Regions from separate parts of the Rhodoferax potami genome, predicted to be linked through region 2. Evidence: predicted binding sites of a transcription regulator. Region 2 holds the regulator's gene; the other holds the start of a gene.
What was found. The regulator FNR, encoded in region 2, switches genes on or off when oxygen is low (the NO sensors DNR and NnrR bind a similar motif). The targets are predictions, from matches to a motif close to TTGATNNNNATCAA.
Positions count from the first base shown of each region.

Region 1 (14,771 bases), 120 kb from region 2:
CGGTCATGTAGCCCGAGAAGGTGCTGTGAGGTTCATTGGCATCGTGGCCGCCGTGTGCGTGGTCATCGTGCCCGTGCGACGCCCGAGAATTGTGTGCGCTCATTTACAGCACTCCCATCAAATAAACGAAAGTAAAGACACCGATCCAGATCACGTCCAAGAAGTGCCAGAACATGGACAAACACATGAGGCGGCGGTTGTTGGCGGGTGTGAGACCGTGTTGCTTGATCTGGATCATCAGAACGACGAGCCATACCAAACCAAAGGTCACGTGGAGACCGTGGGTACCCACCAGGGTGAAGAATGCCGACAAGAATGCGCTGCGTTGCGGTGTAGCCCCTTGGTGAATCAAGTGATAAAACTCGTACAACTCCAGAGCCAGGAAACACAGGCCGAAAAGGCCCGTCACTGCCAGCCAAATCAGGGTTCCTTTCACATCGCCGAGTTGCTTGCGCAGCATGGCAAATCCGAAGGTGATGGACGACAGCAGCAGAAACGCCGTATTGATGGCGACCAGCGTCAGATCAAACAGCTCCGCTCCGGTAGGGCCAGCCGCGTAGCTGCGGCCCAAGACGCCGTAAGTCGCGAACAGGGCCGCGAAGATGAGACAGTCGCTCATCAGGTACAGCCAGAAGCCGAGGGCCGTTCCGTTTTCAGGATGCGGCTCATGGGCCAAGTGGTACTCGCGGGGCGAGAGCGCGCCGGCAGCGGCGCCGTGTGAGTTGTTCATGTTAGACATGGCGGGCCAGTTGGAATGTGCGGGCTTCTTCGGAGGCATTCACTTGCGCAGCCGGAATGTAGAAGTCACGCTTGTAGTTGAAGGTGTGGGCGATGGATACCAAGAGCAGCGCAGCGAACGATGCACCGGCGAGCAACCACATGTGCCAAATCAAGGCAAAGCCGAATACCAGAGACAAAGCAGAGATCACAACGCCTGCAGCGGTATTGGCCGGCATGTGGATCGGCTCAAAGCCACTCAAAGGGCGCTTGTAGGCGTGCTTTTTCATGTCCCACCAGGCGTCAATTTCGTGCACCACAGGTGTGAATGCAAAGTTGTAGTCAGGTGGTGGGGAAGAGGTCGCCCATTCCAGGGTGCGGCCGCCCCATGGGTCGCCGGTCCAATCCCGCAGTTCTTCACGCTTAAGGTAGCTAACCAGCAATTGGATGATGAAACATGCGATACCGGCGGCAATCATGGCAGCGCCGATGGCTGCAATGACAAACCAGATTTGCAACGATTGGTCTTCGAAGTGGTTCGCGCGGCGTGTAACACCCATCAGGCCCAGCACGTAGAGCGGGGTGAATGCCACCCAGAAACCGACGACCCACAGCCAGAAGGAGCGGACACCCCACTTGTGGTCGAGTTTGTAGCCAAAGGCCTTGGGGAACCAGTAGTTGATGCCTGCGAACATGCCGAACACCACACCGCCGATGATCACGTTGTGGAAGTGTGCAATCAGGAACAAGCTGTTGTGCAACACAAAGTCAGCGGGTGGCACAGCCAACAACACGCCCGTCATGCCGCCCAGGGCAAAGGTGATCATGAAGGCAACCGTCCACATCATGGGCAATTCGAAGCGGATCCGCCCCTTGTACATGGTGAACAGCCAGTTGAAGATCTTCGCGCCCGTGGGGATCGAGATGATCATGGTCGTGATACCGAAGAAGGTATTCACGCTTGCGCCGGATCCCATGGTGAAGAAGTGGTGCAGCCACACAACGTAAGACAGGATCGTGATACACACTGTCGCGTACACCATGGAGGTGTAGCCGAACAGGCGCTTTTTGCTGAATGTAGCCACGATTTCCGAGAACACACCGAAAGCCGGCAGGATCAGGATGTAGACCTCTGGGTGGCCCCAGATCCAAATCAGGTTCACGTACAGCATGGGGTTACCGCCCAGCTCGTTGGTGAAAAAGTTGGTGCCTACGTAGCGGTCCAAGGACATGAGCACCAAAGCCGCTGTCAGGACCGGGAACGACGCCACGATCAAGGCGTTGGTGCAAAGTGCTGTCCAAGTGAACACGGGCATGCGCATCAAGGTCATGCCGGGGGCGCGCATTTTGATGATCGTCACGATCAAGTTGATGCCGGAGAGCGTGGTTCCGACCCCCGCGATCTGCAGCGCCCAGATGTAGTAGTCCAAACCGGTGCTCGGGCTTTGTGCACCCAAGTTCGAAAGAGCCAACCATCCGGAAGTAGAGAACTCACCCAAGAACAGCGAAAACATCACCAGAATGGCACCGGCGGTCGTCATCCAGAAGCTGAAATTGTTCAGGAACGGGAACGACACGTCCCGCGCGCCAATTTGCAGCGGAATCAGGTAGTTCATGAGTCCGGTGACCAATGGCATGGCCACGAAGAAAATCATGATCACACCGTGGGCGGTGAAGATCTGGTCATAGTGGTGCGGCGGCAAGTAACCCATGTTGTCGCCGAAGGCCATGGACTGTTGCAAACGCATCATCACGGCATCTGCAAAGCCGCGCAGCAGCATCACCAAACCGAGCACCATGTACATGATGCCGATCTTTTTGTGGTCGATGCTGCAAACCCAATCACGCCAGAAAGGACCCCAGAGGCGGAACTTGGTCATCAGGGCAAACACGCCCAAACCACCCAATACGACCATGATGAACGTTCCCAAAATAATGGGGTCATGCGTCATGGGCACAGCATCCCAGCTCAGCCGGCCTAGCGCCCAGTGGGTATCAGTCAAAGTTTGTGAGGACATATAAAGTCTCTTTAGCAATGCACCCGTGGCCACGATAGGCCACCGGAGCGAAAGTTATTGTTGGACGACGGCGCGGTTGGCGTTGCGTGTCTCGAGCGCCGCGATCACTTGGTTCGCGTTTTGCACGGTGCAAACATCTTGCGGCATGCTCAGCCCCATGGCTTTCACGTAGGTTTGGCCACCACGGGCGTCGATCGCCATCATGTGGTGCATGCACATTTTTCCGTCTTCGACGCAACGGTTCAGCACCTTGTCGTACAGGCCGGCTTCGACACTGGCAAAGCGCTGCACCGGGTCACGTTCGCTCGGCTTGACCAAGTTTTGGTACGTGGCGCGGTCCAAGGCCTTGCCTTCGGTTTTTGCTTTGTTCACCCACTGCGCAAAGTCTTCATTGCTCAAACCGTGAAATTTGAAAGTCATGCCCGAAAAACCAGCGCCGCTGTAGTGCGAAGACATGCCTTTGAACACGCCAGGGCGGTTGATCACAGCGTTCAATTCGGTTTGCATGCCGGGCATGGCGTAAATCATGCCGGCCAAGTCCGGCACATAAAACGCGTTCATGGTCGATGTGGACGTCAGTTTGAAAAGGATGGGCCGGTCCACAGGTGCAGCGAGCTCATTCACCGTGGCAATGCCTTGTTCGGGGTAGAAGAACAACCATTTCCAGTCCATTGCCACCACTTGCACTTCCATGGGCTTGACATCAGGAGACAGGGAGCGCTGTGCATCAATACGGTCCAAGGGACGGTAAGGATCGAGTTTGTGGGTGCCAATCCATGTCAGGGCGCCCAGCGCGATGATGATCAAGAGGGGAACTGTCCAGATTACGAGCTCCAAGGACGTGGAGTGGTGCCAATCGGGCTCGTATTCCGCCTCGGTATTGCTTTGGCGGTACTTCCAGGCAAAAAACAAGGTCAGAAAGATGACCGGAACGATGATGATCAACATCAGCAAAGTGGCTGTGATCACCATTTGGCCTTGCTGCGCTGCAATATCTCCAGCGGGGTTCAGCACTACAGCTTTGCTGCAGCCCGAGAGCGCAGCGGCCATTGCAATGGTCGCCAGCGCAGAGCACCTTTTAAATGCTTTGATTTTGAACATGTTGTTAATGCCTGGGTGAGGCACCTTTGTTAAACACTTTATTGACAGCTTCTGACTGTAATTTCGTTAACAAATTTGTCCATTGGACATTTTGTCCAAGGTCAACCGATCCGCTTTTGAAGTTGCAATCAGGGTTTTCCTGAGGAGGAGATTAGTGCAAGCCGAGGTTTTCTGCCTCGCGCGGGTGTAAAACATGGTCGTAGAAGTTGATTTAAGGACGGCATCATGTACACACCAGCATCCACAGCCCCCAGCGGGCACGGGTTCGAGAGCTCGGTATCGCTTTCAGGCGCACACACCGACGAAGATGTCACTCCGGGTGAGATTGCGGTAGGCGTCATCATCGGGCGAGCATCTGAGTATTTCGACTTCTTTGTATTCGGCATCGCCTGTGTGCTGGTCTTCCCGGGATTGCTATTCCCTCAGATGGCGCGCCTGGATGGCACTTTGATGGCTTTTGCCATTTTTTCTCTGGCATTTGTTGCGCGGCCGGTCGGCACAGCGCTCTCCATGGCCATCCAGCGGCGCTGGGGTCGGGGCACCAAGCTCACGATTGCACTCTTTTTACTGGGATCCAGCACCGCCGGCATGGCCTTCTTGCCAAGCTATGCAGACGCCGGGCTCACCGCTATCGCCGCCATCGTAATTTTGCGGATCGGCCAAGGGCTGGGCATGGGCGGCTCGTGGGACGGTTTGCCCTCTCTGCTGGCCATGAGCGCACCCAAGGAGCGCAGAGGCTGGTTCTCGATGGTGGGTCAATTGGGCGCGCCAGTAGGTTTCATCTTGGCAGCCGGCTTGTTTGCCTATCTGCATAGCAGTCTGACTCCGGCAGAGTTCCTGAGCTACGGCTGGCGCTATCCGTTTTTTGTCGCGTTTGCCATCAACGTCGTGGCGCTGTTTGCCCGCTTGCGCTTGGTAGTGGGGCAGTCTTATGCCGAACGCTTGCAAGAGTTGGAGCTTCAGCCGGTGAGCGTGCGGCATGTGTTGCGCGATGAAGGGGGCAACGTGGTCTTGGGCGCATTTGCCGCGCTGGCCAGCTTTGCGTTGTTCCACTTGGCAACGGTATTCCCCTTGTCGTGGATTGCCATGTACTCGGAGCAGGCTATCGGTGACGTGCTGCAGATCCAAATCATCGGGGCTATTTTGGCTGCCGGCGCTATCGTGTTTTCCGGTTGGTTGGCAGACCGTATCGGACGACGCAACCTTTTGGGCACCATGGCCCTGTTGATCGGTCTTTTCAGCTTCGTGACCCCATGGCTATTGGGTGCCGGTGAAGTCGGCAACAACCTTTTTTTGTTGACCAGTTTCGTGTTGTTGGGGCTTTCCTATGGCCAAGCCTCCGGCACGGTGACATCCAACTTTTCTCCCAAGTACCGTTACACCGGTGCAGCCTTGTCAGCTGACCTGGCGTGGTTGCTAGGTGCGGGCTTTGCACCGTTGGTAGCGCTGGGGCTATCAGCCAAGTTCGGTCTGGGTGCGGTATCTTTGTACCTGCTGTCGGGAGCGATCTGCACGCTGTTGGCTCTGCGCATTAACCGCCTGATTGAACAAAAAGAGTAAGTCACCTACCCAGGTTCGCGCGTTTAACGCAGACATTTTTGTGTTGAACAGGCCCGGCACCTCCAGGTGGCCGGGCCTTTTTGTTGGTGACGGCAGGGGCGCGCAAACTTATTGGGTGGAAATAGACAATAAAAAAGGGAGTTGTTATGCCGCAATATCGTTTCGGGGCGGGTGAGCCGCCCCACCAACGCTGGCCTGTCGCTTGGTACAACCCCGCCGTATTGCTGCAATCCGCGCGTGAGCTGGTGTCCAGCTCTGATGTGATTCGGAATGCCGATCCCCGGGAGCTCTGGACCGGTGTGTTTGAAGCGGAAGATCACACCGCAGAGGTCGGGCCGGATGGCGAGTTCTGGTTCGACTTTTTGTCCGACACCGGCGATGGCGGCAATGCGACCTATACCGTTGCGCGAGCGGTGCAGACTGAAGCCATGGACGATGGCGAAGGCGAGCTCTGCCCCCGGGGTCGCGTGTTGTTTTTGGGTGGCGATCTCAGCTACCCGGGCGCCAGCGCCTATGAATATCAATATCGTTTTCTGGAGATGTTCGAGGGCGCCCGCGCCACGCCGGGCTCTGACGCCGCTGGCCGCAGCAGCTATGCGATTGCGCAAAACCACGATTGGTTTGACAGCCTTTCCACCTTCAAACGCTACTTTGTAGACCGTGACAATGGCGAGGTTTTCGGACTGCGCACGCCACAAAAGCGCTCCTATTTCGCCACACGCCTACCGCAAGGGTGGTGGGTATTGGGTTTTGACTTTGCCTTGACGGGTGACCTGGACCGCGGCCAGTACGAGGCCTTCCAGCGACTGGCAGGCGAGAAGATCAACGGGGCGCCCAATCCCAACCATGTGATGGCCTCCGGTGACCAGCTGATCCTGATCTACCCTGAACCATATTGGACGAGACCACTGGGCGATGCTGCCCCCGAAGGCTACCCCAAACGCTACCAGCGGCTGGAGGCCATTCTGGAGGCCAAAGGTCTGCACATCCGTATGCGTATCGCGGGGGACGTGCATCATTACTGCAGGGAGGCATCTCCCGGCCCGGATCCCACAGCGGCCGATCAGCTGGTGACCTGTGGCGCCGGCGGTGCGTTTTTGCATCCCACGCACGCGGTATCTTTGTCGCAGCCCAAGGTCCGCCAAGCGCTCCACGACCCGAATGCCATTAGCCCGGAACTGGGGCAGGCGACCTTCATCGGCACAGTTCTGGCGGAGCCCAATGCAGCTTCAGCCTATGCAGCCCAGTGCCGCTATCCCGCACCAGATGTCTCGCGCGCCTTGGGTCGCCAGATTTGGTGGTCCTTGTTCAAGTTCGCCTGGAACAGTCTCGACCCGCGAGGCGGCCCTTTGCTGCGCGGTGTAGGGCAGGGCAATCTGATGTTTCCTTTGGTGCTCGGCCTGGCATATGCCACCGCCTTTTGGCTCGCGTGTTCAGACGGTGCCCGGCTGGCCGTGTGGGTGGCAATCGTTGCGATGTGCTTCAGCTTGTCTAAAGACGAGCCGGGCAAGCTCGCGCGATGGGGGTCGCCAGTGATCCACGCAGCCCTCCAGCTGGGCGCTATATGGTGGGTCACGCAATTTGTTTCAGACCTCAGCTGGCGAGGTTTTGCCGCTGGCGTCTGTTCATCACCGGGCGTATCGAACCTGTTGGCTGCGCTCGGTTGTGCAGTTTTCGGCACGGTCGCAGGCGGGCTGATTGCGGGGGGGTACTTCTGGGCCATGGCGCGGTGCGGTCTGATGTGGAACAACGCCTTTTCACCGCTGGCCTGCGAAGACTACAAAGGTTTTCTGCGTTTTCGCTTGGATGCCAAGGGTGACCTGACGGGCTACTTTTTCGGGTGTGACGAAGTGCCCAAGCAATGGGCCTTGAATAGGGCGGACCTTGACAAGCCCCCGGGCCAAACCCGTCCGGTCTGGCTGGAGGCCGCCAGCACGCAGCCCGCGCGCTGGAAAGTGGTGGATCGGTTCACCCTTCGCTGGCATACCACCGGCTAGGCTGCTTCCCTGTGAGGGTTGGGCTGTGTCCAAGTGGTCTGGCTTGAGTGCGTAAAGTGGCTCCTATGGCGCAGCCTCATTGGAGGTATCGTAGGAGCCACTTTCCACCCTGGCCGCGCACAACCCACTTGGGCATCACCCTATGACAAAGCTTGACACTTCTTCGCCTTGGCACGCCCGGGCCGCCGCACTGCAACCCGATGGTCGCTTGTTTATCAATGGCGCCCGTGTGGCTGCGGCAGATGGCCAGACCTTCGACAAGCACTCCCCGTTGAATGGACTTCGCCTCGGCACCGTGGCTCGGGGTCAAAAGGCCGATGTGGATGCCGCCGTCGCGGCGGCACGGCGCGCATTTGCCGATCGCCGGTGGGCCGGTAAACCCCCGCGTGAGCGCAAACGCATCATGCAACGCTGGTCGGAATTGGTATTGGCGGCGCGTGACGAGCTGGCGCTTCTGGAGACGCTGGATATGGGCAAGCCCATCGGGCACAGCCTCGCAGTGGATGTGCCCGCCACTGCCAATTGCTTGGCCTGGTATGGCGAAGCCGTCGACAAGCTGTACGACGAAATTGCCCCCACGGCAGATACCGCGCTGGCCCTGATCACCCGCGAGGCGATGGGTGTGATCGGTGCCATCGTTCCGTGGAATTACCCCCTCATCATGGCGGCCTGGAAGCTGGGCCCCGCCTTGGCCTCGGGTAACAGCGTGGTACTCAAGCCCAGTGAAAAGTCTCCCTACACCGCCCTGCGATTGGCCGAGCTCGCGTTACAGGCCGGCATTCCTGAAGGGGTGTTCAATGTGGTGCCCGGCTTTGGCCACGAAGCAGGTGAGGCACTCGCGCTGCACATGGATGTGGATGCCATCGGGTTTACCGGCTCCACCCGTATCGGCCGGCGGATGCTGGCCTGCGCCGCTGAGTCCAACCTCAAGCGGGTGTACAACGAACTGGGGGGCAAGTCTGCCTTTGTGGTGTTCAACGACGCCAAAGACGTGGCTGCCGCGGCCCGCGCGGCTGCAGGCTCGGTGTTCTACAACCAAGGCGAGTCGTGCAACGCGCCCACCCGCTTGCTGGTGCAGCAAGACGTAGTGCCCGAATTCATGGCCGCGCTGCAAGACGAGGCGCGCAAATACCTGCCCGGTGACCCGCTGGATGCGGCCACCGAGATGGGCGCTTTGGTGGATGCGGGGCAAATGAGCACCGTGCTGGGCTATATCCACCAAGGGCAGGCCGAGGGCGCAAACTTGGCGTTCGGCGGTCGCCGTGTGCGCACCGAAACCGGTGGCTATTTTGTGGAGCCCACCATTTTTGAGGGCGTGCGCAACGACATGACAATCGCACGCGAAGAGATTTTCGGCCCCGTGCTTGGGGTGATTCCTTTCACCACCGAAGCCGACGCCCTGGCGCTGGCCAACGACAGTGTCTACGGGCTCCAGGCCAGCGTGTGGAGCGGGCAGATCGACCGTGCCCACCGCGTGGCACGCGGGCTCAAGGCAGGCACGGTTCATGTCAACCAATATGACGAGGACGACATCACCGTGCCCTTCGGTGGCTTCAAGCAGTCCGGCAATGGCCGAGACAAATCGCTGCACGCCTTCGACAAATACACCGAGCTCAAGACGACTTGGTTGCGCATCGACGCCTAACGTTCTGCAAAGGTTTTGCCCATGTCTCAGTTTGTCCATGCGGCGGCACCGCCCGCGCACGCCCCTTCTTATTACGCAGCCAGCGGGCTGGCCCAACCTCAGCGCGCCCCTCTGCGGGGCAGCGTGGAGGCGGACGTGGTGATCATCGGCGCCGGCTACACCGGCCTGTCATCCGCTTTGCATCTGGCGGAGGCCGGTTTCAAAGTGGTGGTGCTGGAGGCTGCCAAAGTAGGTTGGGGCGCATCTGGCCGCAACGGTGGGCAGCTGGTGCACAGCTACTCGCGGGACATGGATGTGATTGAGGCGCGCTATGGCGCCACCACCGCCCAGGCCCTGGGCAGCATGGCTTTTGAGGGCGCCAAGATCATCCGGGAGCGGATTGCTAAGTACCAGATTGACTGCCACTTCAAACCGGGTGGCATGTTTGCTGCCATCACCGTCAAGCAGGTCAAGCAGCTAGAGCACCACAAGCAGCTCTGGGAGCGCTACGGCCACCAGCAGCTGAGCCTTTTGGACGCGACAGAAAGCGAAGCCGCCATCGGTACTGGGCGCTACCGCGCCACTTTGCTCGACCACAGTGCCGGGCACATGCATCCCTTGCGCTTGGCACAAGGGGAGGCAGCGGCTTTCGAGTCCTTAGGCGGTGTCGTGCACGAGGGCTCGCCAGTGCTGCGCATTGAGCGCGGCGACCCTGCTGTGGTGCACACTGCACAGGGTCAGGTGAAAGCCCGTTTTGTGATCGTCGCCTGCAACGCCTACATTGGCGGGCTAGAGCCGCAACTGGCCTCGCGGTCCATGCCCTGCGGTACCCAGGTGATCGCGACAGAGCCCTTGGGCGATCGTTTCCCTGAAATCCTGCCCACCGACTACTGCGTGGAAGACAGTAACTTTCTGCTGGACTATTTCCGCCTCTCCGGTGACCGGCGCCTGCTGTATGGCGGCGGGGTCATATACGGCGCGCGGGACCCGCAGCACGTGGAGTCCATCATTCGGCCCAAGCTGCTGAAAACATTCCCTCAGTTGAAGGACGTGCGCATCGACTACGGCTGGACGGGTAATTTCCTGCTGACCCTGTCGCGCCTGCCGGAAGTGGGGCGCCTAAGCTCCAACATTTACTACTCGCAAGGCTGCTCAGGGCACGGGGTTACCTTCACCCATTTGATAGGCCGGGTGCTCAGCGAGGTGATTCAAGGCCAAGCCAACCGCTTCGATGCCTTTGCCAAATTGCCGCATTACCCCTTCCCGGGCGGGCGCTGGTTCCGGGTGCCGCTCACCGCGTTGGGTGCTTGGTACTACGACCTTCGGGACAAGCTGCAAATCTAGCGTTTCAGGGCGATGCGGGGGTAGCTCGGGCCACCAGCCGGAACTTGATCTTGACAGTGTCCTGCACCGTCAGCGCCCCCATGGCAATGCTCAATGGGGTGATGCCGAAGTCCGACTGGCGGATCTCAAAACTGCCTTGAATTGCCAAGGCGCTGTCTGTCTCGGTCAACGTGACGGGCAGCCGTATCTCGCGGGTTTGGTCCTTGATGCGCATGCTGGCCACGACATCGGGGCTGGCAGTGCTTCCGGTGATACGGGTGGCGCGGATGCTGATCTCGGGGTAGCGTTCACCGTCCAGCAGGGTAGGGCGCAGCATGTTCGCCTTGGTGCCCGCTTTGGCATCTTCACTCACATTGAGGGGGAAGTCTTCTCCCTCTTCGGCCCGGGCAGCGTTGTCATCGACGATCAGGGTGTTGACTGGTACTGTGATCTCAAACCCGGAGCTCTCTAAAGTGGCTCCGCGCCATATCTGCCCTCGCAGGTCGGCAGAGCTGATGACATGGTTGTGCCCCAGTCGCGCCATGGTGCCGCCCCGGTACACCAGAATGCGCAAGCTGGATTGCTCGGCGACCACGCGATATTGACGCGCCGCGGTAGTGGACGGCACGCCGTCAACCGGCCGCGTTTGTACCACTGGCTCTGTTACCGAGGCCTGTGGCGGCATGGGCTCCTGAACCCGCTCAGTGAAACCCGAGCAACCAGTGAGCGCCCACGCCAGTGCCAGCGCCCAGAGTCCCGTGCGTCTCCTATCTGATCGGGGTGCTGCCCTATGGTTCCGGCCAAAAGGTGTGCTGCTGGGGGGATTCATCGCCATGCTCCTTGGTGGGTAGCCCAGCGTAACAGGAAAGAAGGAGAGTGTTGTTTTGCTATATTTTCAGGAGCGTATGGCGTAGTCCATATGCGGGCTAAGTACCAGTTTGGCTATAAATCCAGCACCAGGCGCGCGCTCTTAGACCTGGAGCAGCATGGCAGGAACTGGTCGTTCGCAGCCTGTTCTTCGGGCATAAGGTATTGGTCGCGGTGGTCAGGCATGCCGGCTTTGACGCGGGTGAGGCAGGTGCCGCACACGCCTTGCTCGCACGACATGGGGATATCGATACCGCCTGCGTGCAGCGCCTCGAGTGCCGTCTGGTCGGGCAGCACCTTGATGACCTTTCCGGTGCTGGCTATCTCCAGCTCAAAGCTGCCGTCGTCTGCTTTGGCAGTGGGCGCGGCACCAAAGTACTCGCGGTGCAAGCGTTCTTCGGGCCAGCCGGCGGCGCGGCCTGCGCTAAGCACCGCGTCCATAAAGCCTTGCGGGCCGCACACATACAAGTGGGTGCCTGCCGGGGCGCTTTGCAGGGTGGCGGCAATGTCCAGCTTTTGAGACGCATCGCCATCGTCAAAGTGGTGGTGGGCGTGTGCTGCAAACGGCGCTGTACCCAGCCGGTCCATAAACGCGGTGCGCGCTTGGCTGCGGCTGCAGTGGTGCAGAGTGAAAGAGCCGCCAGTGGCCGCCAGGTGTTCCGCCATCGCCAGCATGGGCGTGATGCCGATGCCACCGGCCAGCAACAGGTGGTGGGGGGCCGCGCTGTCCAGTGGGAACAGGTTGCGCGGGGCGCTGATGGTGAGCACACTGCCCTCGGCCACCAGGTCGTGCACGGCGGTGGAGCCGCCGCGTGACGCTGCATCGCGCAGCACGCCAATGACATAACGGTTTGTTTCGCTGGGCGCGTTGCTCAGCGAATACTGGCGCACCAGCCCATTGGGAAGGTGGACGTCAATGTGTGCCCCAGCGGTGAAAGCGGGCAGGGCGCTGCCGTCTGCGGCCACCAGCTCGAGGCTGCAGATGTCCTGCGCTTCGGTGCGCTTGGCGGCTACCTTTACCTGCAACGTTGCAGGCGTATTCGCTGGCGTGTTGGCGGGCCCGCTCATGCCGCCGCCTCTGCTGCAGCCGGGTTGCGCTCTGCGGCCACCACGCGGTCAATCACCTTGCGGGACTGCACGCCGCCGGTGTCAATGTTCAGCATCAACAACTTGCGCTCGGGGTAGGCCAGCAGGTTTTGTTGCTGGCGCTCCAGCATCTCCTGGTCTTCCGCAAAGATCTTGCCTTGGCCTTCGCGGATCTGGGCGGTCAGCGCCGTGTCCTGCGGCTTGAACTTGCGCGCCATGCCCCAGAAGTAGTGGATGCTGGTGTCGGTCTCGGGGGTGATGAAGTCCACCACCCAGCTCGCGGCCTTGAACTCGTCCGGCGCCTTGTAGCCGCCGTGGCCCTGCAGCGCCACGCCTACCTCAATCATGATGTGGCTGGGCGGCGTGAAGTGGCAGATCTGCCAGCGGTCCACCAGCTGGTCGTCGGGCAGGCCGTTCATGCGCAGCGCCATCTTCCAGAAGGGCGGTGCCTCAATGCCTTCCATATAGCGCTCGGTGATCACATGGTCGCCGTCCACGCGGGTTTGGCAGGGCACTTCGTCAATTTCCTTCTGGCCGATGCTGGTGCTGTGCACATAGGTTTCGTGCGTCAGGTCCATCAGGTTGTCGATCATCAGGCGGTAGTCACAGGCAATCTCGTACAGGCCGCCGCCATAGCCGAACTGCGGGTTGCCCAGCCACTCAAACTTGGGGATGCTGGCCACATCGGCCTTCGCCGCGTCGCCCGGCCACACCCACACAAAACCATGTTCCTCATGCAGCGGGAAGCTGCGGTTGGCCGGAAAGCCGCGCACGCGCTGGCAGGGCATGGACACGGTTTTGCCGTCGCAGCCCATGGCCAGGCCGTGGTAGCCGCAGACCAGGGTGTCGCCCTCGACCTTGCCCAGCGAGAGCGGGGCGCCCCGGTGCGGGCAAAAGTCTTCCACCGCGGCGGGCACGCCCGCACTGTTGCGGAACAGCGCCATGGGGATGTTGCAAATGCGGCGGCCCAAGGGGCGGTCGGTGGGGATCTCTTCGCTGCGGGCGGCAACGTACCAGGTGTTGAGAGGAAACATGGCTTGGCTCCTTGGATGGGAAATCTTCATTCAGTATGCTGAATGACGTAAACCATAGACCGAAGTCAATTCCACGGCTAGTGGCTGGGGATGAGGGTTTTCCCTTGAAACGGGATGAATCCGATGGCTGATCGTGGTTGGGATCGGGGGCCTTGGGTTATGCGCGGTCGGAGGGCTGGTCCGGCACATCGCCCGGGCTTTCAGGGGCTGGCGTGTTCAGGTGCACAAACTTGCGCAGCAGGCGCAAAAACTCCTCGCGCTCGGCCGGCTCCAGCGCGTCCAGCAACTGCCCGTACATGGGCGCCACGCGTGGCAGCATCTCGGCCAGCACCGCTTCGCCCTCTGCGGTCAGACGCAGGGCGCGCTGGCGGCGGGGCAGTAGCTCCCGCACGATCCAGCCCTTGGAATCCAGCCGCGCGGCAATGTCGGCGGTGGTCGATGTGTCCAGCGCCACCCGGTCCGCCAGCGTCACCTGGTCCATGCCCGGCGCGTCCTGCAGCGCGCGCAACACCGCGTACTGCACCGGCGTGATCTGCTTGCCATGCGTCTTGGCAAACGTGCCCACCGCCAACTGGTGCGCTCGCCGGATCAGGTGGCCAGGTTCGGCTTGCAGGGGGATAGGGTTCTCAGAGACGGGGCTGATTTCTGTCATGTGCATGTACTTTTTGCTACTTATTCCATAGCTACTTGGGCATATTACATCAGGGCTAGCAGCGAATTTGGCACCCAAGCAACTCCGCCTGGCATCATGCGGCCTTTTCAGGTGGCTGATGGCAGTGGGGTCGCTCAGGGCCGATGGGGCTGGGAAAGGGGCAGACGCTCACATGGTGTGCCGCTCTTCCAGCAACATGGCATACAGCGACTGGGCGGCGATGGACAGGCTTTGGTCCCGCCGACGCACCAGATAAATCTGGCGGGTCAGGCCCGGCAGGGTCAGCTGCCGCGTGACTAGCCCGGGCTGGGCGAAGTGAAACAAGGCGAGTGCAGGCACCACACTGATGCCCAAGCCGGCGCGAACCATGCCCATGACGGTCGCCAGTTGTTCCACCTCCATCAGCGTGCGCATCGTTTGCGGATGCATAGCCGCTTCCAGATATTGCCGTACGCTGCTGGTGCGGGCGAGGTGGATAAAGGGCCACGCTGCCAAGTCGCCTACACCCAAGGGGCGAGAGACTTGAAGTAAGGGATGGTCGTCACGGCACACTAAGTGAAAGTCGTCGCTACAAAAGAGCTCGGCCTGCAGTGCCGGCGTATCTGCGCGGATCGCAGCAAGCGCGAAATCAGCATGGCCAGCGGCCACACGCTCAATACAAGGCTCGGACAAGACATCGGCGATGCCGATATCGATGCCGGGATACCGGTCTCGGTAGCGTGCCAAAACACCGGGTAACCACCCCGCTGCCAGGGAGGGCAGCAAGGCCAGCTCGACCCGGCCCCGCTGCAG
Region 1 is NZ_JAVBIK010000001.1:3,536,596-3,551,366, forward strand. Features, by position in the region: gene cyoD (cytochrome o ubiquinol oxidase subunit IV) at 1-103, opposite strand, end outside; gene cyoC (cytochrome o ubiquinol oxidase subunit III) at 104-739, opposite strand; gene cyoB (cytochrome o ubiquinol oxidase subunit I) at 732-2,735, opposite strand; gene cyoA (ubiquinol oxidase subunit II) at 2,790-3,836, opposite strand; gene RAE19_RS17000 (MFS transporter) at 4,062-5,396, shown strand; gene RAE19_RS17005 (hypothetical protein) at 5,543-7,393, shown strand; gene RAE19_RS17010 (aldehyde dehydrogenase) at 7,536-9,038, shown strand; gene RAE19_RS17015 (NAD(P)/FAD-dependent oxidoreductase) at 9,060-10,361, shown strand; gene RAE19_RS17020 (YceI family protein) at 10,366-10,968, opposite strand; gene RAE19_RS17025 (PDR/VanB family oxidoreductase) at 11,283-12,275, opposite strand; gene RAE19_RS17030 (aromatic ring-hydroxylating dioxygenase subunit alpha) at 12,272-13,327, opposite strand; gene RAE19_RS17035 (MarR family winged helix-turn-helix transcriptional regulator) at 13,485-13,985, opposite strand; gene RAE19_RS17040 (LysR family transcriptional regulator) at 14,148-14,771, opposite strand, start outside.
Region 1: the regulator FNR is predicted to act here: its motif matches at 3,928-3,941, upstream of cyoA (ubiquinol oxidase subunit II).

Region 2 (14,771 bases):
CGCCCAACGTAACCCGCGTTATCACCGTCGACCGGAGATGGCTTTTCCAATTTTGCAAACTGTGTTCTGAGTGCAGAGAGCTCTGTCATCGCTTGCTTGAAGTCGGGTGCAGACTCTGTAAGGTAGCCCCGCATACTGGCCACTTTTACTTCTTGGGCTGCTATTTGCGCCTGCACTTGCGCTACTGCGCTGATCGTGGCAACAGGGCTGGACTTTAGAGCGGAGCTGTTGACGCCCGAACTACGGAGTGCGGTCTCCGCAATCGACAGATTCCGCTTGGTCGCTTCGAGCTGGGTTTCAAAGAAGACCCTGCGCTGCTGAGCTTCAGTAACCGCCAGCCGGGCAAGCAGTGTCCGAAGCTCTTCAACATACGCATTCGCAATATCCGCAGCGAGCTTGGGAGAGCCATTGTCGACCGAGACAACGATCAGGCCGTCTTTGCCTGACGTGATTTTGCTGACTCCATCCAATTGCGCTCGGGCATCGGTTAAGGATTTGAGCTCAAATTGTTCAAGTAAACCAAATCTCCCAATCAGCGCGTTGGCCACAGCGTCGCTCTTAAGCAGCGAAACATATTGATCATTCGGACTCTTGATGCCCGCGGCTGCACCAGCCACACCGCCAAGGGCACCAAGACTTTGCAGCATCATCGCTGCACTTCCCTGCTGCTGCTGCGGAGGCATGAATACGGTGCTCGCAGTGTACGTTGGCGCCAGGCCGAATGAAATAGCAAGTGCCGCAAGCCCCAAACCAATCGGAGCCAATATCAATAAACGCAGATTTTCAGCAATTACTTGTAGCAGGTCCAAAAGACTGATTTCATCGTCTTCAGCTGCTTCGGTGTTGGATTCATGATTCATGGAATTCATCAGTTCCGCAGAGTTTTGATAGCAGCGGCACCGATACCCAAATTGGCAAAAATCTGGGTCAGTTCTTTCAGTGACCGCACGGTAAATGCATACACAGATTCACGGTCAAGCTTGGCGGGCACCACCAATGTGTCCCCCGGCATCACGGCAAGCGACTCAAAACCACCGCCAAATATCCGATTGCTATCCCGCCTAGACACCACACTGCCATCCGCCCTCAGCACGAAAGCACCGCTGGACTCGGCGTCTTCTGTAGTTCCTGCGGCTCGCACGACATCGCCCACAGTCTTTCCTGGCTTGTAAATCATTGCATTCTCGTTATAAACAGCACCGAAAGCCGAGATAAATCCAGGCATCGATGGCACCAGCACACGATCTCCATCCTCCAAGGGGAGGTTGGGCAACCCTGCCAAACTTTGGGCCGCGGTATCGAGCTCTAGCGCCAACCGGCCATTGCTCTTGAGCGCTTTTAGCCTATCAATTTGCGATTTCAGTTGCGCTTGCTGTTGTTGGGCGACCAAAGCCAAGGTGGCAGCGTCTTGTCCATTGGCGGCGGGACTGGTCTGCACCTTACTTTGTAGCTCGCCCTCCAAACGCCGAACCAGTGACCTCAGGTTTTCTTGCTGCCGCAGGCGGACCGACTCACGGCTGAACTCTGTGCCAAACAAATAGGCCTGTGGGGTCAAACCGCCGATGCGCTTGATGAGCTGCGGCAAGGTCTCGCCGGGAAGCGCCTCGTACACACCGGGAGCTGCTACTTCCCCCTCCAAGCGAACCAACCTCGTCTGTTTTTCCTGAGGGAGAGCGATGTCTTTTTGACTGACGATCGTCAAAACATCCCCTGGTTGCAACACGAGATTGTGCTGAGGATCACGCCCCACGACTGCCTTGGCCAAGTTGAACGGAATCAACGAGACACTCAGATCAGCGCGAGACAAACGTTCAATGACCGCGTAATCCCAGTTGATTTGCTCATTTTTATTTCTCACCCGTTCGTCAAAACCACGCTTTTCCTCCCGACTACCAGCACCTTTCGTATCGGTGTCACTTGGAATACGGGTCAAACCATTCATACGGCGGTAGTACTCTTGGGTGATGAGCGCATCCCGATCTGGGATCAAATCTGAAACACGCATTCCGTCGAACCAGCTGTACCGAAGAGGCTCAGCGACCACTCCCTGCAGCGTTACCGCGTTGGAAAACGCGCCGCTCACTGGCAACAGTGTCAAGATGTCGCCGGGCACCAAGACTTGCGCCAAGCCTTTGGCATCAAGAGCAATATCGACCACTTGCCGCGGTGGTGTTTTGTCCGCGAAGACTCGTTCAAGCAATGCTTTACGGAAATTTGCGACCGGAGAAGCACCACCGCCCAAGGCCAACACATCGCCGATGGTGGTGGTAGCGTCTTTGAGTTCGTAAACCGCTTTTTGGTCATATGCACCCGCGATGGCAACACGACGGGTCGCTGGCGGAATAAAGACGACGTCTCCAGGCAACACAGCCATGTCGGCTGATTTATCGCCTTTGGCGATGAAGTCATACAAATCAAGCTTCGTCACCACACGGCCCGCACGACGCAGCTCAATACTCCGCATCGACCCATTTGCACTTGGGCCACCGCTGGCAAACAGAACATTCACCAAGGTGCTGAGGCTGGAGACAGAATAGGTCCCAGGGCGACGCGCTTGCCCCACCACATAAACTTGGACACTGCGCAACTTCCCTAAACTGGCGCTCAAACCAAAGTTCGTAAACACCTTGCTGAGGTGCCCTTTCAGGGCGGACTCAAGATTGACACTGGTCACGCCGGCCAACGAAAGCGACCCGACCTTAGGAATGAAAATTCGGCCTTCGCGGTCCAATACGAACGAGGCGGACTCGTCTATCGCGCCCCAAATTTGTACCTGCACTTCGTCGCCTGGGCCAAGTACATAGTTTGCCGGCGCGGCGAGGCCCGCATCGGGTGCATAGCTCTGAGGAAACTCAAAAAGCTGACTTCCGAATATCGGAAGCAAAGTCCCTGTCGACTCTTGGGCAAACTTCTGAAATTGGCTCGGTGGCTCTTCTTTCCATGCCGCACCACCCGTTTCAGGCAACGTCAACGCCGACTCACTGGCGACAGGCGGTTCATTGGACCTAGCCTGCCTGCTGGGCAAAGCAACGCCCCTGACTTGATTGGGAGCGCTTGCGGCACCATTGGCGGTAGATGGCAAGTTGCGAACGGGCGCTTCTGCTCCAACCTGGCCTGCATTAGAAAAAGTGCTGGGATTGCCGAACTGGGCGTTGACGACAGAAGCACAGCCCAACACACCCAAGGCCAGTGTGATTCGGGATAAAAAATACGAAAACTTCATAAGAAACACGCCTAACCAGAAATAAAACTTCGACTAAGAATATCTATCAGGCCTCCGGCGCTAAGGTACACGAGGACCGCCAAGCAATAGCGCGGGTAGCACACTTCAGGAGCCATTGGAACGGGTTCATCAATCCGGCATCAGCTCTAGATCAACACAACTAGGCCACCAGTCTTAAGTGGTGCCGATGAAAGCGCGCCTGGGTCTTTTATTGCCCATCAGCAGCACCAAGCCAAAACTCCTCTAGTCTACCCTGCTCGGAAAGGACGATCCCCCAAACCACCTAGCTATCGTTTCCTCACAAACTAACTCTTCGTCGCCCGCCCGATCAATCCCAGCTCGTCGTACAGAGCCGACTCCGCCAGCCCCCCGCCGTGGCTGGACAAATGGGTGCGGGCATCCAAGCACACCCACTCACCCACCGGTTTGCGCAGCAGGTTGATGGTGAGGTCGGAGTTCACAAACACGTGGGTCGACAAATCCAGAATCGCGCTGATGCCGTTGCCCGAGTCGGCCGCCACCGCTACGCGCTGTAGCGACGCCTCACAAACAAGCTCTGCGTAGCCCTCCCGATCAATCCCAGCTCGTCGTACAGAGCCGACTCCGCCAGCCCTCCGCCATGGCTGGACAAATGGGTGCGAGCGTCCAAGCACACCCACTCACCCACCGGTTTGCGCAGCAGGTTGATGGTGAGGTCGGAGTTCACAAACACGTGGGTGGACAAATCCAGAATCGCGCTGATGCCGTTGCCCGAGTCGGCTGCCACCGCCACACGCTGGTAGGCGCTAGGCGTTTGGCCCATCACCAGCGGATGGCTCATGCGAAACCACACCGCGCTCGGGCCGTCAAACATACGGCCCTGGGCCGTGCGCGTTTCCACCAGATCGGGGTAGCCCCATTCATGGTGCGCAAACGGGAAGCGCTGCACGGGTGACACATCCGGCTGCTTGGGTGCCAGCGGCAAGGGGTGACCGGGCAGGCCATCGGGCAGGCCGACCTCGTCCTCGCGCTGAAACAGTGCGGTGGCGCGAATCAGCTCTTTGCCATCCGCCAGGGCGACCGCAGAGAAGTGGCCGGCATTTCGACCCACATAGTCTTCTTGTACCCTGACTTCGATATCGGCAATCGGCACGGGGCGCAACAAATTGGCAGTCAAGCGGGCTAGGTGGTGCAGCCCATGCGCTTGGGCCGCGGCCTCCAAGGCGTGGCTCACCAGGGCGATCGGCGGGCCGGCGTGTTGTTGCTGCGGGTGCCAGGGGCCGCGCGTGAGCGCAGATGCGCGGTACACCGCGCCGCCCAATGCGGTGTACGCCGCCATGTCGCCATCGAACGCGGGTTTCTGCGGGTTATCTGCCATGGGAATTTGCTCCTTTTTTAATAGCTACTCGCGCATATTCTGCCTGCGCTACATGCCAATTTGGCTTAAAAATCGCCAACTACAAAGTACATAGTGCCGCACCTGTTGGCAGCCGTCTGTCACGGGTGTGTCGATTTATCAGATCCGTGCTGCCTAGGCGCGCTTGCGCACAGATGGCGGCGCTTAAGTCGCCCACAGTGAGGTTGTCTCCCGGAGTGATCCGGTTCTTTTCTCTTTAAAGGCTGCTCACTATGCACACACCCCGTATCCCCGCCCCCCGCCACACCCCGCGCGCTCGAGGCGCCACGTTGGCAGGACTGGCCTTGTGTCTTGCCGCGCCGTTTGCCATGGCGCCCGCCGCCGCCCAGATGTCACCCGCCCGCGGCAACGCCTACAGCCCGGGCTATATCGACATCAGTGTCGGCTCATCCGACTATTCCAAACCCAGCAACGGATTCGGCATTTTCGACAATGACCAACGGGCCACCGCCTACAGCGTCAGCATGGGCAACTATGTGTTCAGCCCCAACTGGGGTTTGGAGGTGGGTTACACCGACTTCGGCTCGGTCAACCGTGCCGGCGGCCGCACCACCGCGGATGGCATCAACCTGAACCTGATCGGCCGCATGCCGCTCAACCCCTCCTGGAACCTACTGGGCAAGGTGGGTACCACCTACGGCCGCACCGATGTCAGCAGCGCGCCTACGTCCGGCGTGCAATCCGGCAGCGAACGTGATTTTGGCTGGAGCTATGGCCTGGGCGTGGAGCTGCAGTTGGCAGCCCAATGGTCCGGCGTGTTGATGTACGAGGAGCACACCATGAAGTTCCCCGGCGGCAGCACCGACCGCATCAGCGCCACCAAGCTCGGCCTGCGCTACCACTACTAACCCCCTGACCTTGCCCCCTCCTCCAACCACCCAAGGAAACCCATGAAAACCGATCTCCAACTCCAACAAGACGTGCTGGCTGAACTCCACTGGGAACCCTCGGTCCACGCTGAGAACATCGGCGTGGAAGCCAAAGATGGCGTCGTCACTCTGGCCGGCCATGTGATGACTTACCAAGAGAAATACCACGCCGAAAAAGCCGCGCGCCGCGTAGTAGGCGTGCGCGCCTTGGCCGTTGAAATCGATGTAAAGCTGGCCTCCAGTGGCATCCGCAACGACAGCGACATTGCCAACTCCGCCAAAAACGCGCTGCAATGGATGTCCACCCCACTGGGCAACAAGGTGAACGTCACCGTTGAAAAAGGCTGGATCACCCTGACAGGCCAAACCGAATGGCAGTTCCAGAAACTGGCTGCCGCTGTAGCTGTGCGCTACCTGATGGGCGTGAATGGGGTGTCCAACCAGATCATTTTGCAGCCCGGCACCAAGCTCAGCGCGGCCAAAGCCGACATCGAAGCCGCCTTGGTGCGCCGCGCCCACACGGACGCCGGCAAGATCAACATCGACATTGACGGCAGCACCCTCACCCTGACTGGCAATGTCAGCAACTGGACCGAGCGGGACACCGCCAAAGAAGCCGCCTGGAGCACGCCCGGTGTGACTAGCGTGGTCGACAAAATGACCATGACCTTCTGAGGGCAGCACATGCAAGCCCATACCAACGCTTCAGTGTCCATCTGCAACTCCCACGAGGAGGCAGAGACCGCTATTCAAACGCTCAAGAAGTTCGGCTTTGATGTGAGAAAACTCTCGCTCATCGGCAAGGGCTACCACAGCGAAGAGCACCCGGTGGGCTTCTACAGCACCGGCGACAAGATCCGCGCCTGGGGCAGCACCGGCGCCTTCTGGGGCAGCATGTGGGGCATTTTGATGGCACCTGCCGTCTTCATGCTGCCGCCCTTGGGCATGATCGCCATGGCAGGGCCGATTGTGTCGGTCGTCATCAGCGCGCTCGAAGGCGCGGTGTTGGTTGGGGGCCTCTCGGCAGTAGGCGCCGCCTTGAGCCAGCTGGGTGTTCCCAAGGACCAAGTCATCGTGTACGAGACCGCCCTCAAGGCCGACAAATACGTGCTGATGGTGCACGGCAGTGACGACGAAGTGGCGCGGGCCAAGTCCATCCTGGCCGGCACCCAACCCACAGAAGTCGCTGAAACGCTACTGAATTAGTAGCACCTCCCGCAGGCTATACGGGCGCTGGAGCCCTATTTGACTCTGGTAGATGAGCAAGGGCCATCACCTCGCGGGCGCCAAGGTGCTTGAGGCGGTGATCGGTCCACACCTGCCGCCAGCGCCGGGCACCGGGCAAGCCGTGGCGCAAACCCAGCATGTGGCGCGCAATGCTGTACCAGTGGGTACCGTGTTGCGCGGCCTCACGCTCCATGTAGTCCACCATCTGCGCTTCCACCATCTCGCGGGTAATGTCCCGCTCGGGGGCGCCGTAAAACGCGCTGTCCCATTCGGCCAACCACCAGGGGTTGTGGTACGCCTCGCGCCCCAGCATCACGCCGTCTACGTGCTCCAGATGTCCCGCCACTTGGGCTGTTTTGGTAATGCCGCCATTGATGGCAATGGTGAGGTGCGGAAAGTCTTTTTTGAGCTGGTACACCAGCTCGTAGCGCAGGGGCGGTATTTCGCGGTTCTCTTTGGGGCTCAGGCCTTTGAGCCACGCGTTGCGCGCGTGGGCAATGAACACGGTGCAACCGGCATCGGCCACGGTACCCACAAAGTCGCGGACAAAGCCGTAGCTTTCTTCCTTGTCAATCCCGATGCGGTGCTTCACGGTCACCGGCACATCCACCGCATCCACCATCGCCTTCACGCAGTCCGCCACTAGCGGGGCTTCGTTCATCAGGCAGGCGCCAAATGCGCCGCGCTGCACCCGCTCGGACGGGCAGCCGCAGTTGATGTTGATCTCGTCATAACCCCACTCCTGGCCCAACTTGGCAGCACGCGCCAGATCAGCAGGCTCGCTCCCGCCCAGCTGCAAGGCGACGGGGTGTTCTTCGGCGTTAAAGCGCAAATGGCGCGGCACATCCCCATGGATGAGCGCACCCGTGGTCACCATCTCGGTGTACAGCAGCGCATGGCGGCTCAATAGGCGGTGGAAATAGCGGCAATGTCTATCAGTCCAGTCCATCATCGGCGCCACGGACAGGCGCCACAGGGAGTCCGGCACAGCAGACTTGTTTTCTAAAGCGGGCATGGCCGGATTATCCCAGCCTCGCGCCCACCCTGCCGCGGGCTCAGGTCGGAGGCAGAAAAATCTCTACCCGGTCACGCCCGCCCTGCTTGGCCAGGTACATGGCGCGGTCCGCCAGCTCCACCAACCGCTTGGGGCTGCTGATGCCTTCGGAATACGCCACACCAATGCTGGCAGACATGGGCCTGCGCAGGCCGTGGATGGACTTGATCGAATCCCGGATGCGTTCGGCCACCACCAGCGCTTCGTTCAGCTGGGTATCGGGCAGGATGACGCAAAACTCCTCGCCACCATAGCGTGCCACGTGGTCATAAGCGCGCGCCTGGCTTTTGATTGCCAGTGCGATGAACATCAAGGCCTGATCGCCCGCCACATGGCCAAAGGCATCGTTGTAGGCTTTGAAATGGTCTGCATCCACCATCAACAGGCACAGCGGCGATTTGGAGCGCAGGGAGCGCGCAAACTCATGGGACAACAAGGTATCAAAAGCGCGGCGGTTTTTCAAAGCCGTCAAGGGATCCGTCAGGGTCTGCTCCTGCAGGTCATGGTTGAGCTCTTCAATGCGACGCTGCTGGTTCTCCAGTTGCTGGTGGCGCAATGTCTGCGCCTTGGTCACTAGCTCCAGCTCGGCATTCACGCGGCGTAACGCCAACAACTGCACCACCTGGCGGGAGAGGGCCTGCAAGGCCTCTGACTGGCGCTCGGTCAATTTGCGGGGCACCCTGTCGATCACGCATACCGTGCCGAGTGCTGCACCCGAAGGGGTGAGCAGCGGCGCGCCGGCATAAAACCGGATACCCGGGTCGCCAGTCACCAGTGGGTTGTCTACAAAGCGCGCGTCCTGCTGGGTGTCTGGCACCTCCATCACCCGGTCCGGATCCAGAATGGCGTGGGCACAAAAGGCCTGACCTCGCGGCGTTTCCATCGCATTCAGGCCCACACGGGCCTTGAACCACTGGCGGTCTTCATCAATTAGGGAGATCAGGGCGATCGGCGTGTCGCAAATGTAAGAGGCCAGCTTGACCACATCGTCATAGGCCTGCTCAGCAGGGGTATCCAGAATCTTGAAGCTGCGCAGGTCTTCGATCCGAAGCTTCTCTTCCGAGTGGGAGGGGTCTAGCATGCAGGCGGACTTTCGTTGGGTCTGCGTAAGCAGTAGGCCGCCTGAAAACGGGGTTGTTCAGGGCTAGCCGGTGGCGCACCACGGAGCTTTATTGTGCACCAATCCCATCCACAAAGCCCACCCTGAGGCTACTGCCAAGGCCGCGCCGGCCAGGCGGATACCCCACGTTCCATCGCCCATGCGGGACAAACCCAAGCGCAGCCACAACCACGGCCCCGCCATCATGGTCAGCGAGGTGCCCAGGGCGAAAAGTGCCATGGTTGCTGCACCGGACAAGGGCTCGCCCGACAGGGATGCCAGCAGCAACGCCGAATACAGCAAGCCGCAAGGCAACAGGGACCACACCACCCCCAACCCCAGGGGAGCGGCCAACACGCCCCCTGCCCCGACTTTGCGCACCCTGGCCCAGACGCTACGCGCCCCTGCCTGCAACCACAGGGGCTGACGCCCAGAAAACAAAAGCACCAACCCCAATACAGTGGCGGCCACATGAAGCAAAGACCACACTGGCCGGAGCGCAGCAGACTGCACGGTGAGCCAACCCAAACCCTGCACCGATGCTGCGGCCAAGGCACCGAGTGCGGCATAGCCAATGACCCTGCCCGCCTGGAAGCTCAACATGGCCGGTGTCCGCCGGGGTCCAGCTGCCTGCCCGATGCCGGCGCACGCCGCACCGCACATAGCAATGCAGTGAGGCCCACCCACCAAGCCCATGAGCAATGCTGTCACTGCCAAAGAAGATTGCATCCGGACGCGTCAAATGATTTTGGAGAAGCGGGCACGGGTGCGGTCCGTCTGGAGATAACGGTCAAACACCATGGCCACGGCCCGCACAAAAAACCAGCCCTGGCTGGTGACTTGAATTCCCGTGTCGTCCAAGGACACCAGTCCCTGCTCTTCCAGCCCCCGCAAGGTTTCGAGCTCGGCGGCAAAGTAGCTCTTGAAGTCCAGCAAATAGGCAAGATTGATCGACTCAAACTGCAAATTGCCTTGGCACATCAGCGCCATGATCACTGCGCGACGAACCAGATCGTCCCGCGTAACCGCCATTCCCCGCACGATGGGAAAACGGCCTTGGTCCAGGTAGTCGTAATACTCTTCCAGCGTTTTAGCGTTCTGGCTGTAGGTAGCGCCGATGCGGCCGATGGCAGACACGCCCAAAGCGATCAAGTCGCAGTCGGGCTGGGTGCTGTAGCCTTGGAAGTTGCGGTGCAGGCGCCCTTGCCGCTTCGCCACTGCCAACGAATCGTCCGGCAGTGCAAAGTGATCCATGCCCACATACACATAGCCCGCCCCCATGAAAGACGCCAAGGAATGCGCCAACATGGAGACCTTGGAAGCAGCACCCGGCAACTCCACAGTCGCAATACGGCGCTGAGGCTTGAAGCGCTCAGGCAAATGGGCGTAGGCATATAGCGCGATACGGTCCGGCCGCAAAGCGTTCACCTGAGCCAATGTGCGGTCAAACGACTCGGGGCTCTGGCGGGGCAAGCCGTAAATCAGGTCCACATTGATGGACTCAAACCCGCGTGCGCGTGCCGCCTCTACCAAGGCAAACACCTGATCGGCAGGTTGCACCCGGTGTACGGCCTTTTGCACCGCAGGGTCAAAATCCTGCACCCCGAAGCTCAGGCGGTTGAAGCCGAGTTCGGCCAGGGTATCCAGGCGCGCAGCGTCTACCGTCCGGGGATCTACTTCAATGGAATACTCACCACCGGCGACAAAGCTGAAGTTGCGGCGCAGCATCGCCATCAGCTCCCGCAGCTCGGTGTCACTCAAAAAGGTGGGGCTACCGCCCCCGAGGTGCAACTGGCTGACGGACTGCCCAGTACCCATCAACCGGGTGTGTAACTCCACCTCCCGTGTCAAATAGCGTAAATACGTGGCCGCTTTGTCATGGTGCTTGGTGATAATTTTGTTGCAGGCGCAGTAGTAGCACAGCGATTCGCAAAACGGAATGTGCACATACAAAGACAAAGGTAAGGCCAGCGCGGCAGCACCGGAGCGGCGTTGCAATAGTGCTTGGGAGTAATCGTCCGCGCTGAACGCCTCTACAAAGCGGTCGGCGGTCGGGTACGAGGTGTAACGTGGCCCGGAAACATCAAAGCGGGTCAACAGTTGTTCTGAAATGGGTGCGGAACCAAGGGCTGCGTTCATGAATACTCCAAGCTAGCGCACAGACTGTGAACGAAACAGCCTTCAGGCTCCTTGATTTACATCAAGGAGTTTCAGGATGACCCGGACCATAATTGACTTGCATCAGGGGAACACCATGCTCGAACACGCAATGCCTACCGCCAAGTCTCAGGACGCCCACGCTTCTATCGCCATCACGCCGGTGGGAGCCGGGGCATTGAATACCCACACCATCAAGGTCGCATGCTCCAACTGCAACCTGCGCGAGCTGTGCATGCCCTTGGGCCTGAGCCCCGCCGAACTCGACAAAATCGACGACGTGGTCGCAAGCCGCCGCAAAATCAAACGCGGCGCAACCCTGTTTCGCAACGGTGAAAAGTTCACCAGCCTCTATGCCATCCGCACCGGTTTCTTCAAAACCTGCGTAGCCTCTGAAGACGGGCGCGACCAGGTCACCGGTTTTCAAATGGCGGGAGAGGTCGTCGGACTCGATGGCATCGTGAACGACCACCACACTTGCGACGCCGTGGCTCTGGAAGACGCAGAGGTCTGCGTCATGCCCTTCGACCGGATTGAAGAGCTGTCGCGCGAGGTGACTTCGCTGCAGCGCCATGTCCACAAAATCATGAGCCGCGAAATCGTGCGCGAAAATGGCGTCATGCTCCTCTTGGGCAGCATGCGGGCCGAAGAGCGACTCGCCGCATTTCTGCTGAACCTGGTGCAACGCCTGCACGCCCGCGGCTTCTCGCAGTCAGAACTGGTGCTGCGGATGACGCGTGAAGAAATTGGCAGTTACTTGGGCTTGAAACTCGAAACCGTGAGCCGCACCTTCTCCAAGTTCGTGGACGACGGAATTGTGGAAGTCAAGCAACGGCACGTGCGCATCCTGAACACCGATGCCCTCAAAGACATCGTCAACCCCAAAGTCTGCAACTGAGCGATAACACGCTCGCTAGTTGTTGACGTCTGCAGCGCTCATAGCGAGCAAAGCCGTGAGCGCGCTAGAAGCCAGCGTCACCCCCCAGAACACGAAAAACGCCACGGTGTAAATTCCTTGGCGTGACAGCGGCAAAGCCGCGTCGTTCCAATGCAGATCGTGGGGATCGATGAATGCGAACACCACGATTTCCAGCACGCCTGCCGCCAGAAAAGCGGGCCACACGACAGCCATCCATGGGGCTCTCGGCATCACGTTGCTCCTTGCCTACCGCTCAACGGGCAGGCGCAGCGGCTGGCACGATGCCAGTAGCTGCATGGTTACGGGCCTGCATGGCGGGTGCCAGGCTTTCAGGTTGGGTGGCCAGGGTCTTGTTAATGTCCAGGCCAGTCTGGTAATAGTTTTCATCGACGACCGGGTCCATACCGCGGGCGGCCAGATAGAAAGTCAGGAAGCTCGCCACCACCACGATCAGCGGGCCGGACACCACCAGCCACACATGGCCGAACTTCCACCAGGGGGCTGCGGGGGTCGATGAGCTTGACGGGTTGGTCATAAAGTGGCTTTCTTAACGCGGAACTATGAATACGGACTTCTCGGTTACCACGGCAGCGTCAGGGGCCGATTTCACCGTGAAATGGATGGGATGCGATCCCGGAGTTGCACCTTCATACGGCAACTGCACGCGAATCGCAATCCAGCGGGATTCGGTCGGGCCGACTTCCATGCTGGAATCGGTGGAAAGCGTCAGGTCCGGCAAGCCCTCGGCGCTCACCTCAAAGGTTTGGTGGGTCTCCCGGGCGTTCATGATCTGCAGGCGGTACACATTCTCCAGCCGGCCGCCCGACACGATGCGGGCCAGTGTGCTGCGGTCGCGCTCCACGTCCACCTTGAAAGGCGCGCGCATCCACAGGCTGACCAGCATCGCCAGCACCACCGCCAGCAGGACACTGCTGTACACCAGCACCCGGGGGCGCAGCACATGGCGCAATATATCGGCACCACTCCAGCGCTGGTTCACTGCATTCTGGGTCGAGTACTTCACCAGACCACGGGCGTAGCCCATTTTGTCCATGACGGTGTCGCACACATCGGCACAGGCACCACAGCCAATGCACTCGTACTGCAGCCCCTTGCGGATATCAATACCGGTCGGGCAGACCTGCACACACAAGCTGCAGTCGATACACGCGCCCAGCTTGAGGGTGGAGAGATCGGCTTTCTTGGAGCGCCCGCCACGGGGTTCTCCGCGCAATTCGTCATAGGTCACGATCAGGGTGTCTTTGTCAAACATGGCACTCTGAAAGCGCGCATACGGGCACATGTATTTGCAGACCTGCTCACGCATGTAGCCGGCATTGCCATAGGTGGCAAAACTGTAAAACAGTACCCAGAAGGTTTCCCAAGGGCCCATGGACAAGGCGAAGAGCTCCATGCCCAGGCTGTGGATGGGCGTGAAGTAGCCCACGAAGGTAAAGCCTGTCCATAAGCCAACAGCAATCCACATGCATTGCTTGGCGGCTTTGCGCCAGACTTTGTCGAGTGTCCAAGGGCCCGCGTCACGCCGCATGCGGGCAGACCGGTCCCCCTCGGCCAGCTTCTCCAGCCAGAGAAAGATTTCGGTGTAAACCGTTTGCGGGCAGGCGTAGCCGCACCACAAGCGCCCGGCCACCGCCGTAAACAAAAACAAGGAGAGTGCAGAAATCACCAGAATGCCGGTGAGGTACACAAAGTCCTGCGGATACAACACGAGGTTGAAGATATAGAACCGCCGTGCCCCGAGATCGAACAGCACCGCCTGGCGCTGCCCCCACTCCAACCACGGCAATCCATAAAACACCAGCTGGGTCAGAAACACCAGCGCCCACCGCCACTTCGAGAAGTAGCCCGATACGCTGCGCGGGTAGATTTTTTGATGCGCTTCGTACAGGGCAATCGTCTCCTCGTCGGCACCAGGTGGCGGGGCAATAGACCCCTTGTCCGGTGACGCGACGATCGGGATGATCTTCTTCTCGGCAGTAGAGGCAGGTGCGTTCAAGGAATATCCTTCAGGGTTCAGCCAGCGTTACTTGGCCACACCGGTGTTGGAGAAGCCCCATACATAGGACGACAACACCTTGATTTGCGCGGGTGAGAGCTTCTGCACCTGTGCAGGCATTTGGTTGACCTTGCCGTTGTTCACGATGTTGATGATGGCGCTCTCGCCATAGCCATGGAGCCAGATGTCATCGGTCAGGTTGGGCGCACCCAACGCAGGGTTGCCTTTTCCGTCGGAGCCGTGACAGGCCGCGCAAGCTGCGAACTTGGACTTGCCCAAGTTGGCCCGCACCGAATCGTGCGGACTGCCTGACAAACTCAACACGTAGTTGGCCAGGTTTTTCACGTCATCACCCGAACCCACTGCCGCCGCCATGGGAGGCATCTGGCCGACACGGCCCTGGTTCAGCGTCTCCATGATTTTCTCGGGCGAGCCACCATGCAGCCAATCGGCATCGGTCAGGTTGGGAAAACCTTTGGAACCCCGGGCATCGGAGCCATGGCACTGAGAGCAGTTGTTCATGAACAAACGCTCGCCAATCGCATGGGCTTGCGGGTCTTTGGCGATGTCCTCAGCCGACATGGCGTCAAAGCGCGCATAAATCGGCGCAATGTCGGCCTCCCCCTTGGCAATTTCCGCTTGGAACTGACCGCTAGAGGTCCAGCCAAGTTTGCCGGCTGAAGCGCCCAGACCCGGGTAGAACGCGAGGTAAACCGCAGAAAAAATGATCGTAATAACGAACAGCCCGACCCACCAGCGTGGCAGAGGGTTGTTCATCTCGCGAAGGTCACCGTCCCACACGTGGCCGGT
Region 2 is NZ_JAVBIK010000001.1:3,414,891-3,429,661, reverse strand. Features, by position in the region: gene RAE19_RS16530 (Wzz/FepE/Etk N-terminal domain-containing protein) at 1-860, opposite strand, end outside; gene RAE19_RS16525 (SLBB domain-containing protein) at 869-3,178, opposite strand; gene RAE19_RS16520 (acyl-CoA thioesterase domain-containing protein) at 3,529-3,744, opposite strand; gene RAE19_RS16515 (thioesterase family protein) at 3,747-4,580, opposite strand; gene RAE19_RS16510 (outer membrane beta-barrel protein) at 4,832-5,467, shown strand; gene RAE19_RS16505 (BON domain-containing protein) at 5,510-6,163, shown strand; gene RAE19_RS16500 (DUF1269 domain-containing protein) at 6,173-6,694, shown strand; gene dusA (tRNA dihydrouridine(20/20a) synthase DusA) at 6,711-7,730, opposite strand; gene RAE19_RS16490 (GGDEF domain-containing protein) at 7,771-8,850, opposite strand; gene RAE19_RS16485 (sulfite exporter TauE/SafE family protein) at 8,914-9,597, opposite strand; gene hemN (oxygen-independent coproporphyrinogen III oxidase) at 9,607-11,007, opposite strand; gene fnr (fumarate/nitrate reduction transcriptional regulator Fnr) at 11,204-11,923, shown strand; gene RAE19_RS16470 (hypothetical protein) at 11,939-12,175, opposite strand; gene RAE19_RS16465 (FixH family protein) at 12,198-12,479, opposite strand; gene ccoG (cytochrome c oxidase accessory protein CcoG) at 12,492-13,961, opposite strand; gene ccoP (cytochrome-c oxidase, cbb3-type subunit III) at 13,989-14,771, opposite strand, start outside.